DNA from 3 places in the Erwinia sp. 009765445 genome. Region 3 is predicted to be linked to each of the others. Evidence: riboswitches for the same ligand, from Rfam matches in the RefSeq annotation. Region 3 holds a riboswitch; each other region holds the start of a gene.

Region 1 (3,735 bases), on a different contig from region 3:
CAGCGTCTGGTCATACTGCGTCGGGTAGCTCAGCGTTTCGTTATGGTTCAGTTTGACCATAAAAGGGATCCGGTGCGCATAGCGGCGCGAAACCGAAGCCAGCACGCCATAGGTCGAGGCCACACAGTTACAGCCTGACTCTATCGCCAGCTCAACGATATTTTTCGGATCGAAGTACAGTGGGTTCGCCGCGAAGGATGCGCCCGCGGAGTGCTCAACGCCCTGATCCACCGGCAGGATGGAAAGGTAGCCGGTGCCCGCCAGACGCCCTGTGTTGTACAGCGTCTGCATGTTGCGCAGCACCGCAGGAGAACGATTGTTATCGATCATCACGCGATCAACATAATCCGCGCCCGGTAAATAGAGGCTGTCCGCTGGAATGGTCATGCAGCGATGTTGCAGAAGAGTGTCCGCTTCTTTGCCCAATAACTGTACGATGTCCGTCATGATAACTCCTGTCTTAAGGTGGGAGGGCAGGCTAATCCCTGCCCCACTCATGTGAAAATCTGACCCCAAACAGCGTGGACCCATCACCCCACTTAACGCAAATTGCTGACTCCATTTTTCAGAACGATCCCTGTGAAAAATTTATAAAAAATCGCCTACCACCAACGATGAAAATGGTGCACCGGACCGTGTCCGCCGCCCACTTCCAGCGAATCAGCCTGTTCGAGCGCGTCCTGCAGCCACTGCTTCGCTTCCTGCAAGGTTGAGAACCAGTTATCGTGCCGTGGCCGCAGCGCCGCCAGAGCAGCAGAAAGCGTACAGCCCGTGCCATGAGTGTTTTTGGTGGCTATGCGGGGGGCCGTAAAACGTTCCTGATGGTCGCGGGTGAACAGCCAGTCCGGGCTCTCTTTATCGCTCAGATGGCCGCCTTTCATCAGTACCGCCTGGCATCCCATTTTCAGCAGCTTCTCTCCCTGCTGGCGCATCTCTTTCTCATCGCGAGCGACAGCACATTCCAGCAGTGCTGCGGCTTCCGGCAAATTTGGCGTGATAAGAGAGACCTGCGGCAATAGTCGCTCACGCAGCGTGGCAACAGCCCGGGGAGAAAGTAGCGGATCGCCGCTTTTTGCCAGCATCACCGTGTCCAGCACCACCCATGGGATAGCGGCTGAGATCAGTCCATCCGCCACCACTTCCACAATATCGCTCTCGCTGAGCATGCCGATTTTAACGCTGTCGGTACGCACATCACTGAGTACGGATGAGAGTTGCGCAGCCACGAAATCTGGCTCAACCCGACAGACCGACTGCACGCCACGGGTATTTTGTGCCACCAGCGCGGTAATCACGCTGGTGCCGTAAGCACCCAGCGCGGAAAATGTTTTGAGGTCGGCCTGAATCCCTGCTCCGCCGCTTGGATCGGTTCCGGCAATGGTCAGTGCATTAATCCGCTTCATACCATCACCTCCGCATCCAGGCCATACAGCGCGTCGAGGAACAGCGGTTCAAAGCTGCCAGGCCCCGCAGCAGCAGAGGCCGCCCTTTCTCCGGCCAGGCTCATCACACGACATGCGCTGGCAATGTGCGTCAGCCTGTCACCCGGCAGCGCGGAGAAACCAGCCACTACCGCCGATAATGCACAGCCGGTTCCCACCACGCGCGTCATCAGAGCTGAGCCTCCGGGGATTTCCAGCAGCCGTTGTCCGTCAGTGACGTAATCCACCTCCCCCGTCACTGCCACAATTGCACCACAGGTTTGCGCCAGCAGGCGGGCAGCCTCCAGCGCAGCGGCAGAACTGTGCAGGCTGTCAACACCGCGCCCTGCCACAGCCTGGCGTGCCAGCGCCATAATTTCTGAAGCGTTACCGCGAATGGCCGCCGGACGATGTTCCAGCAAACGCTGGCAGAAATCAGTCCGGAAAGTTAGTGCGCCCACCGCGACCGGATCCAGCGTCCAGGGATGGCCCACTTTATTCGCGGCCTTAACGGCAATCAGCATCGCTTCGCTGCGCGCGGCAGTTAAGGTGCCGACATTGATCAGCACACCATCAGCAATGGCGCTGAATTCAGCGGCTTCCTGCGGCTCAATAACCATCGCCGGAGAAGCCCCCAGCGCCAGCAAAACATTGGCGGTAAAAGTCTGCACCACATCATTGGTCAGGCAATGCACCAACGGCGCGGTGTGGCGGAAAAGAGTAAGTGAAGCAGCGGCCTGAGGGGCAGTGAAGAGATGAGGTTGGATCATGGTAACACTCCCAACCGGCGATCAAGAAGGCGATGCACTCCGGCATCTGACTTCCCTCCGCTGGCATTATCCAGTTCAGGTTCGACGGGTTTTTCTCAGCCCTTTCTTTGGAAAGAAACGGCACCCCGAGTCATTGATAAATCAGTAAATTTTTGATTATTCCACTTACCAAGTTAGATAAAGCATAAGTGACTTGATCCCACTTTGTAAACCACTTTTGATCCCACTTGTGATCCCATTTTTGAATCAGATTTCAGGCATAAAAAAGCCACCCTGAAGGTGGCTTATCATCGGCTTATTTATTCAACATCGAACTGCCCATATCAAATGTCAGGTTATCAATCCCGTTGTTATAAACTTCACTGGCAGTTGCCGATACAGCACTGCTGAATGCAGTTCCATCCGGCACAACACTGACCTGAATCCCCAAGTTGTTAGTAATAGGCGGGACTGCCATTTGTGCATTGGCAAACATGTTGCTCGCCTGAGGCTGCGCCTGTGCCATTGTCGCAATCTGGGATGACCCACCAGTTAAGAAGTTATAGGCCTGCTGAGCTTTCTCTACACCGTAACCGATTGGGGAGTCTGTGTAGTATGCTCCATTCTCCGAAAGATGCTGTTTTGTCCCGAATAGTTCAGTATTCATCCGGTTAGCCCATCCAGCTAATGCAGTTGACCATTCCAGCAGCTTCGCGGTTGTCTCCCCCGCCATGCTCCCCAGGCCTTCGATTAGCGGTTTAGCTGCTACAAAGGCGTCATCCAAACTTTTGGTCGATGCCCCGGCTGATTCTAGGGATTTTGCAAAACTCGCAGCGAAGGTGTCCTGCAATGAGTCTCCAACCTGATCCGCTTTTTGCCCAAGATTATTCAGAAAATCAACGTTTTTCTGTTGAGAAGCGTTTAGAATCTGGCCTGTGCTAACAAGATTATCAAGAGTATCGATAACGTTCTCACCATTATAACTAACTGATTTTGTAACATAAGAGAAGTCATTGACCACCTCTGACAGAGCGGTGAATTCTGACTCTGTAAGAGTCGCGGATTTTCTAAGTCCTTGCAAGAGCACCGCTAATTCCACAGGACCTTTTACTCCACGTAAAGTAGAACCAGCTCCTTCTCTACTGAAGCCACCACGTGTGGTCATTATTTTCAGCCAGTCAGACATTTCACCACCACCACTGAAGGCCCAAGATCCGTCTTTGGCTTGCTTCCATTGCCCTTGACTTAACTGCCCGATCTTGTCCTGGGTGTCCCTGGCAATATCAGAAATTTTTTCATAGGACAGTGAGAAATGATGTGGCCTTCACAACTCAGGTGCGCCATCAGCGCAAACTGCAGCAGGAAGGCGCTAACGACTGGTTGCTGGCTGGCGGCATTAATATTAACTTTTAATCCTCACATGCGCCGGGCAGACCTCCCCGCCCGGTGCGCTCAAGATCCAGGCTATCCAGAACATCCAGACGCCAGATTTCATGCATCGCCACAAACAGCAGACAGATCGTCTTGATCATCTTCAGCAACCCCGCAATACCCTAAGCGGCGGC
Region 2 (3,735 bases), on a different contig from region 3:
CACCGGCCTGGGCGCGCGTGACTTTGTACTCTGGCAAATAGCGTCCGGCCTGGCGCATCATCCACACTGGCGTCACATCTACCGGCTGGCGCAGCAGGGCGCGCAGATAACGATCGTTCTTCAGTTCACTCATCTTTAATGACTCTCTCTTTTTCAGGCGCGCAGTATACCATTCATTCCGCCTCGGCGCGGCAGAGGACAACGGTATCTTCAATCAAACGGCGAGCCACGGTCCCCGCAGGCGGCAGCTGTGGCAACGCATCAAAGCGATACCAGCCCGCCTCCAGCAGCTCTTTCGGATCGATGTTGATTTCACCACTGTCGTAATCGGCCATAAACGCCATCATCAGCGACTGAGGGAACGGCCAGGGTTGCGAGGAAATATAACGCAGATTTTTCACCTTCAGCCCGCTCTCCTCCATCACCTCACGCGCTACTGTCTGCTCCAGCGTTTCGCCCACTTCGACAAAACCGGCCAGCACGGTGTAAACGCCGTTGCGGTGTTTGGTGTGCTGCGCCAGCAGGATCTCTTCCCCGCGACGGATGGCCACGATAATGCAGGGCGCGATCTGCGGATAATAGCGCTGACGGCAGTGACTGCACAGGCAGGCCCATTCGGTTTTGCTGTGGTGCATCTCATGACCGCAATAGCCGCACCACTTATGAGAACGATAAAACTCTGCCAGCTGGATCCCACGCCCGGCAAGCTGGAACAGGCCAACGTCCTGATCGAGGATCTGCCGCAGCGATCCCATCTCTTCTTTACGGCTACCGCAGATCAACCACACCGGCTCACCCTGCCATTCGCCGATCAACGATCCTTTCGATCCACTCAGGCCTAATTCTTGTGCATTGCCGTATGGTAATTGACCTTTTGGTAACCAAAGTTTATGTTCGTGGCTGACAACCCACCAGCCAGCGTCTACGCTTGAAATCTCACGTTGCATAAATTTGCTCATCCTCAGCTTCACGGTGCTGGATTGGGGTTAGAGATAAAAATTAAACACTTACGGAGTCACTCATGCTTAACCAGTTGGAAGTTCTGACCGCGCGCGTTGGCGGGTGCAGTGACCTGGTAGACTTTTGTCTGCGCTCACGTAAGCAGCTGCTGGTTGCCTATTATCAGATGGTTGGCATCAAGCCTAACAAGGATTCGCTGACTACGCTCGATGAAAACGCGCTGGATACTTTTTGCCAGAGTCTGGTGGACTATCTTTCTACCGGTCACTTCACCATTTATGAACGCTTTATTGAAGAGATGGAAGGCAGTGAACAACTGGCAAAAGCCGCGCTAATCTATCCCTCTCTGCAGGCGAATACTGAGCAGATAATGCAGGTTTACGATTCTCATCTCGAAAATGCTATCGATGATGATAACTGCCTGGCGTTCCAGACAGCGCTGTCGGCCGTGGGCGAAGCGCTGGAGGCCCGTTTCACACTGGAAGATAAATTTATTCAGCTGGCGCTGAATAAAAACTCGGAGCAACTGGGTGCGGCTAACGATTCCCCGCTCGCTCGCCCGGCCTGAGAAGTTAGCAGTTTGTAAAACCCTTGTAGTTTCCAAAAAGCCCCTTTATGCTGAGTGGGCAATTAAGTGACCCGCCACCAGGCGTTCACACTCGTTCTGCCCTCCCCGCTGTGGGAAGCAGAATTCTTCTTGTCGGAGTGCCCCACGGGGCTGAGACCGTTAATTCGGGATCCGCGGAACCTGATCAGGTTAGTACCTGCGAAGGGAACAAGAGTAAAATTCAGTGATGGTGTGTCCCCGTATATCCTCACACCCTGCACTTACTCCTCCGAACTCCGGACAAGCAACTTTCCCTATTTATTCAGGAACGTGCTATGTCTACCGTTGATAAAAAACCCACCCGCCGTGAGCAGCGTGCTGAAGCACAACAGTTTATCGATTCCCTGCAGGGCACCGCTTTTCCCAACTCTAAACGTATCTGGCTGACGGGCTCCCGTGACGATATTCGCGTGCCAATGCGCGAAATCCAGCTAAGCCCGACAATGGTTGGCGGCAGCAAAGATAACCCGCAGTTTGAGGATAACGAGCCAGTGCCGGTCTACGACACTGCCGGACCTTACGGTGATCCTGAAGCGAAAATCGATGTGCATGCCGGTCTGGCACGGCTGCGTAATGAGTGGATCATCGGGCGTGGCGATACTCAACCAATTGAGCAACTCAGCTCGGTTTATACTCAGCAACGGCTGGCCGATGAAGGGCTGGATCACCTGCGTTTTGATAATCTTCCGCATCCACGCCGGGCGCTGGCTGGCCGCTGTGTTACCCAGATGCATTATGCACGCCTGGGAGTGATCACCCCTGAGATGGAATTTATCGCGCTGCGGGAAAATATGGGACGCGAGCGTATTCGTGGGGAAGCCCTGCTGCAGCAGCATCCGGGCAACAGTTTTAGCGCTCATCTGCCGGAAAACATCACGGCCGAATTCGTCCGCCAGGAAGTTGCTGCTGGCCGTGCGATCATCCCGGCCAATATCAACCACCCGGAATCGGAGCCGATGATCATCGGTCGCAATTTCCTGGTGAAAATCAATGCCAACATCGGCAACTCGGCGGTCAGCTCCTCGATCGAAGAAGAAGTGGAGAAGCTGGTGTGGTCAGCCCGCTGGGGTGCCGATACCGTTATGGATCTCTCCACCGGTAGAAATATCCACGAAACCCGCGAGTGGATCCTGCGTAACAGTCCGGTACCCATCGGCACGGTGCCGATCTATCAGGCGCTGGAAAAGGTGAACGGCATTGCCGAGAACCTTAACTGGGAGATCTTCCGCGACACCCTGCTTGAGCAGGCCGAACAGGGCGTGGATTACTTCACCATCCATGCAGGCGTGCTGCTGCGCTACGTGCCGATGACCGCCAGGCGCCTGACCGGCATCGTTTCCCGCGGCGGCTCAATCATGGCGAAATGGTGCCTGTCGCATCATAAAGAGAGTTTCCTCTACCAGCACTTCCGCGAAATTTGTGAAATCTGTGCGGCTTACGACGTCTCCCTGTCGCTGGGCGATGGCCTGCGTCCGGGCTCCATTCAGGATGCCAACGACGAGGCTCAGTTTGCCGAGCTTCACACGCTGGGCGAGCTGACCAAAATCGCCTGGGAATATGATGTGCAGGTGATGATCGAAGGCCCCGGCCACGTGCCGATGCAGATGATCCGCCGCAATATGACCGAGCAACTCGAGCATTGCCACGAAGCCCCGTTTTATACCCTTGGCCCGCTGACCACCGATATCGCGCCGGGTTATGACCACTTCACCTCCGGTATTGGTGCAGCGATGATCGGCTGGTTCGGCTGCGCCATGCTGTGTTACGTGACGCCGAAAGAGCACCTTGGCCTGCCGAACAAAGAGGATGTGAAGCAGGGACTGATCACCTATAAGATCGCTGCCCACGCGGCAGATCTGGCAAAAGGCCATCCTGGCGCGCAGATCCGCGATAACGCCATGTCTAAGGCGCGTTTCGAATTCCGCTGGGAAGATCAGTTCAACCTGGCTCTCGATCCGCACACAGCCCGCGCCTACCACGACGAAACGCTGCCGCAGGAATCCGGCAAGGTCGCACACTTCTGCTCCATGTGTGGCCCGAAATTCTGCTCGATGAAGATCACCCAGGAAGTGCGCGAATACGCGGCGAAGCAGGAAGCGGAAGCCAGACCGATTGAGATTGGCATGGCCGAAATGTCAGAAGCCTTCCGCCAGCGCGGCAGCGAGCTG
Region 3 (3,735 bases):
CGAGCTGGAGATGGCCGACGTTATCGCCACGCTCGAAAGACTGAAAAACCAGCCGCTGTACGCCAACCTCCGGCAAATTGCCTCTTCCACCCCCTGGACACTGGATATCCACCTGCACCATCCCGAAAGCTGGCTGCCGTGGCTGCTGGGTAGCGTCAATACCATGATCCTGCCAGAAGAGTGGCCTTCAATGCCGGACTTCTCCCGTCAACCGGTTGGCACTGGCCCCTATGCCGTGGTGCGAAATCAGCAGACCCAGCTGCGGATCCAGGCTTTTGATGACTATTTTGGTTTCCGTGCGCTGATCGACGAGGTCAACATCTGGGTGCTGCCGGATATCAGCGAGGAACTGGTCTATTCCGGCGTCAGGCTACAGGGCGGCAACGTTGACGAAAAATCAGAAGAGAGCCGCCTGGAAGAAGGCTGTTACTTCCTGCTGTTCGACCAGCGTTCTGAACAGGGACGCAATGAACAACTGCGGCGCTGGGTGAGCATGATTTTCAATCCGATAGCCCTGCTCAGCAATGCGGGAATTGGCTATCAGCGCTACTGGTTCCCGGCCTATGGCCTGCTGCCACGCTGGCACCACCGGCGAGATATGACCGTCACTCCCAAACCTGAGGGACTGACCTCGCTGACGCTCACCTGGTACAACGATCATATTGAACATCAGGGTATCGCCAACGCGCTTGAACCCATTCTGGCGGCGAACGGTGTGAAACTGGTGACTCAGCAGGTCGACTATGAGACCTGGCACCGTGGCGAGGCAGAAAGCGATATCTGGCTGGGCAGCGCTAACTTTACCCTGCCGCTGGAGTTCTCGCTGTTCGCCCTGCTTTATGAAGTCCCGCTGGTGCACCACTGCGTGAAAATTGACTGGGAAAAAGATGCACAGCTGTGGCGTGAACAGAAGCTACCGCTGGCGGAATGGAGCAAACAGTTGATCAACACCTACAGCCTGCATCCCCTGTTCCACCACTGGCTGCTGCTGGAAGGTGAACGAAGCATGCGCGGCGTGCGGATGAACACTTTGGGCTGGTTTGACTTTAAATCTGCCTGGTTTGCCCCGCCCGAATCATGACGCTTTCGCTACCGCCGTGAAATCACTAGAATAGGCCGTTCTCAACGGGGTGCGTAACAGGTTATTAACTTCTTACGCTGAGACAGACCCGTCGAACCTGATCCGGATTATACCGGCGTAGGGATTTGAGAGTGTTTTAGCCCGCTCAGATCCTTTGCGATACCCTAACCATCAAGGAAACGCAAAGTGTTAAAGAAAGTCCTTCCTCTGCTAATTATCAGTGCATTCCCTGCTTTTGCCGCCAAACCTCAGCTTACGGTTTACACCTACGACTCCTTCTCTGCCGACTGGGGCCCCGGCCCGGCAATCAAGAAAGCCTTTGAAGCCAACTGCGGCTGCGAACTGAAGTACGTCACGCTGGAAGACGGCGTTTCGCTGCTTAATCGCGTGCGTATGGAAGGTAAAAACAGCAAGGCTGACGTGGTACTGGGGCTGGATAACAACCTGCTGGATGCCGCTGAAAAAACCAACCTGTTTGCCAAAAGCAACGTCGACACCAGCAAAACCACCGTGCCTGGCGGCTGGAAAGACAGCACATTTGTGCCTTTTGACTATGGCTGGTACGCCTTTGTTTATGACAAAACTAAGCTGCAAAATCCGCCGAAAAGCCTGAAAGAACTGGTGGAGACCGATCGCCCGCTGAAGGTGATTTATGAAGATCCCCGTACCAGCACGCCAGGCCTGGGCCTGCTGCTGTGGATGCAGAAAGTCTATGGCGATAAATCCCCGGAAGCCTGGCAGAAACTGGCGAAGAAAACGGTCACCGTGACCAAGGGCTGGAGTGAAGCCTATGGGCTGTTCCTGAAGGGCGAGAGCGACATGGTGCTCAGTTACACCACTTCTCCGGCGTATCACCTGATCGAAGAGAAGAAGTCGCAGTATGCTGCGGCCAACTTCAGCGAAGGCCACTACCTGCAGGTTGAAGTTGCCGGGCAGCTGAAATCCAGCAAACAGCCACAGCTGGCGCAGAAGTTTATGCAGTTCATGCTGGATAAACCCTTCCAGGACACCATCCCGACCGGCAACTGGATGTATCCGGTAGTGAAAAGCCAGCTGCCAGCCGGGTTTGATACCCTGACCGTTCCGGCCACCTCACTGCAATACCCCCCGCAGGAAGTGGCCAGCCATCGCAGCGAATGGATCAGTGCATGGCAACGCGCCGTCAGCCGCTGATCCTCGCGGCTTTAGTGCCCGGCGGGCTGGCAGCGATGCTGCTGGTCGCCGTGGCTCTTCTGGCTTTCTGTGCTTTGTGGTACAACGCGCCAGAGATCGACTGGAGCGCTGTCTGGCATGATGATTATCTGTGGCACGTGCTGCGCTTCTCATTCCTGCAGGCTTCTCTCTCCGCCGTACTGGCTGTGGTGCCCGCGATCCCGCTGGCCCGTGCGCTGTACCGACGCCGCTTCAGGGGAAGAGAAGCCTTGCTGAGGTTGTGCGCCATGACGCTGGTGTTGCCGGTGCTGGTGGCGGTGTTCGGTATCCTCAGCGTTTACGGCCGCACCGGCTGGCTGGCCACGCTCTGTGCCGGGCTTGGAATCGAGTACAATTTCACCCCTTACGGGCTGCAGGGCATCCTGCTGGCACATGTTTTCTTTAACCTCCCGCTGGCGTCCCGGTTACTGTTGCAGGCGCTGGAGCAAATACCCGGCGAGCAGCGCCAGCTGGCCGCTCAACTGGGCATGAAAGGCTGGTATCACTTCCGCATTGTGGAATGGCCGTGGCTGCGACGCCAAATCCTGCCAGCCGGTGCGCTGATCTTTATGCTGTGCTTCGCCAGCTTTGCCACCGTGCTGTCACTGGGCGGCGGTCCCAAAGCGACCACCATCGAACTCGCCATTTTCCAGGCGCTGAGCTTTGATTACGATCCGGGGCGAGCGGCGCTGCTGGCGCTGATTCAGATGGCGTGCTGCCTGGGGCTGGTGATGCTCAGCCAGCGCCTCAGTAAAGCCATTCCGTCCGGCACGGCCAGCGTCAGCGGTTGGCGTAATCCGCAGGACAGCCTGTCGGCAAAAACTCTGGATACTGTACTGATCTCGCTGGCCCTGCTGCTGCTAGTACCGCCACTGCTGGCGGTGATTGTGGATGGTATCAATCGCGGCTTGCCCACCGTGCTGCAACAACCGGCGCTGTGGCAGGCCACGTTCACTTCAGTCCGTATTGCGGTGGCTGCGGGTCTACTCTGTGTGATCCTGACGACCATGCTGCTATGGAGCAGCCGGGAACTCCGGCTTAAGCAGCGTGAGTTTGCCGGACAGGCGCTGGAGCTGAGCGGCATGCTGATCCTCGCCATGCCGGGCATCGTGCTGGCGACCGGCTTTTTCCTGTTACTCAACCAGACCACTGGCCTGCCGCAATCGGCAGAGGGCATCGTGATTTTCACCAATGCGCTGATGGCCGTGCCTTACGCCATGAAAGTACTGGAAAACCCGCTGCGCGACATTGCCGAACGCTATAACCGCCTGTGCCTGTCGCTGGATATCCGCGGCTGGAACCGGCTGCGACTGATTGAACTGCGGGCGCTGAAGCGACCGCTGGCTCAGGCGCTGGCTTTCGCCTGCGTGCTGTCAATTGGCGATTTCGGCGTGGTGGCGCTGTTCGGCAATGAAGACTTCCGTACGCTGCCGTTCTACCTCTACCAGCAAATTGGCTCTTAC

The links. A riboswitch is a leader RNA that binds a small molecule or an ion and turns the genes downstream of it on or off. The one in region 3 is predicted to bind thiamine pyrophosphate.
Region 1: another riboswitch for thiamine pyrophosphate. It lies ahead of thiM (hydroxyethylthiazole kinase); the one in region 3 lies ahead of thiB (thiamine ABC transporter substrate binding subunit).
Region 2: another riboswitch for thiamine pyrophosphate. It lies ahead of thiC (phosphomethylpyrimidine synthase ThiC); the one in region 3 lies ahead of thiB (thiamine ABC transporter substrate binding subunit).

The regions. Positions count from the first base shown of each region.
Region 1 covers NZ_JBYUWC010000019.1:72,559-76,293, reverse strand. Annotated here, with positions in the region: gene fbaB (class I fructose-bisphosphate aldolase) at 1-447, opposite strand, end outside; gene thiD (bifunctional hydroxymethylpyrimidine kinase/phosphomethylpyrimidine kinase) at 603-1,403, opposite strand; gene thiM (hydroxyethylthiazole kinase) at 1,400-2,191, opposite strand; TPP riboswitch at 2,227-2,329, opposite strand; gene AC3Y5R_RS19385 (hypothetical protein) at 2,487-3,356, opposite strand; gene AC3Y5R_RS19380 (hypothetical protein) at 3,580-3,702, opposite strand.
Region 2 covers NZ_JBYUWC010000012.1:6,872-10,606, forward strand. Annotated here, with positions in the region: gene hemE (uroporphyrinogen decarboxylase) at 1-133, opposite strand, end outside; gene nudC (NAD(+) diphosphatase) at 174-947, opposite strand; gene rsd (sigma D regulator) at 1,022-1,528, shown strand; TPP riboswitch at 1,652-1,752, shown strand; gene thiC (phosphomethylpyrimidine synthase ThiC) at 1,843-3,735, shown strand, end outside.
Region 3 covers NZ_JBYUWC010000003.1:166,252-169,986, forward strand. Annotated here, with positions in the region: gene sgrR (HTH-type transcriptional regulator SgrR) at 1-1,081, shown strand, start outside; TPP riboswitch at 1,117-1,223, shown strand; gene thiB (thiamine ABC transporter substrate binding subunit) at 1,268-2,254, shown strand; gene thiP (thiamine/thiamine pyrophosphate ABC transporter permease ThiP) at 2,230-3,735, shown strand, end outside.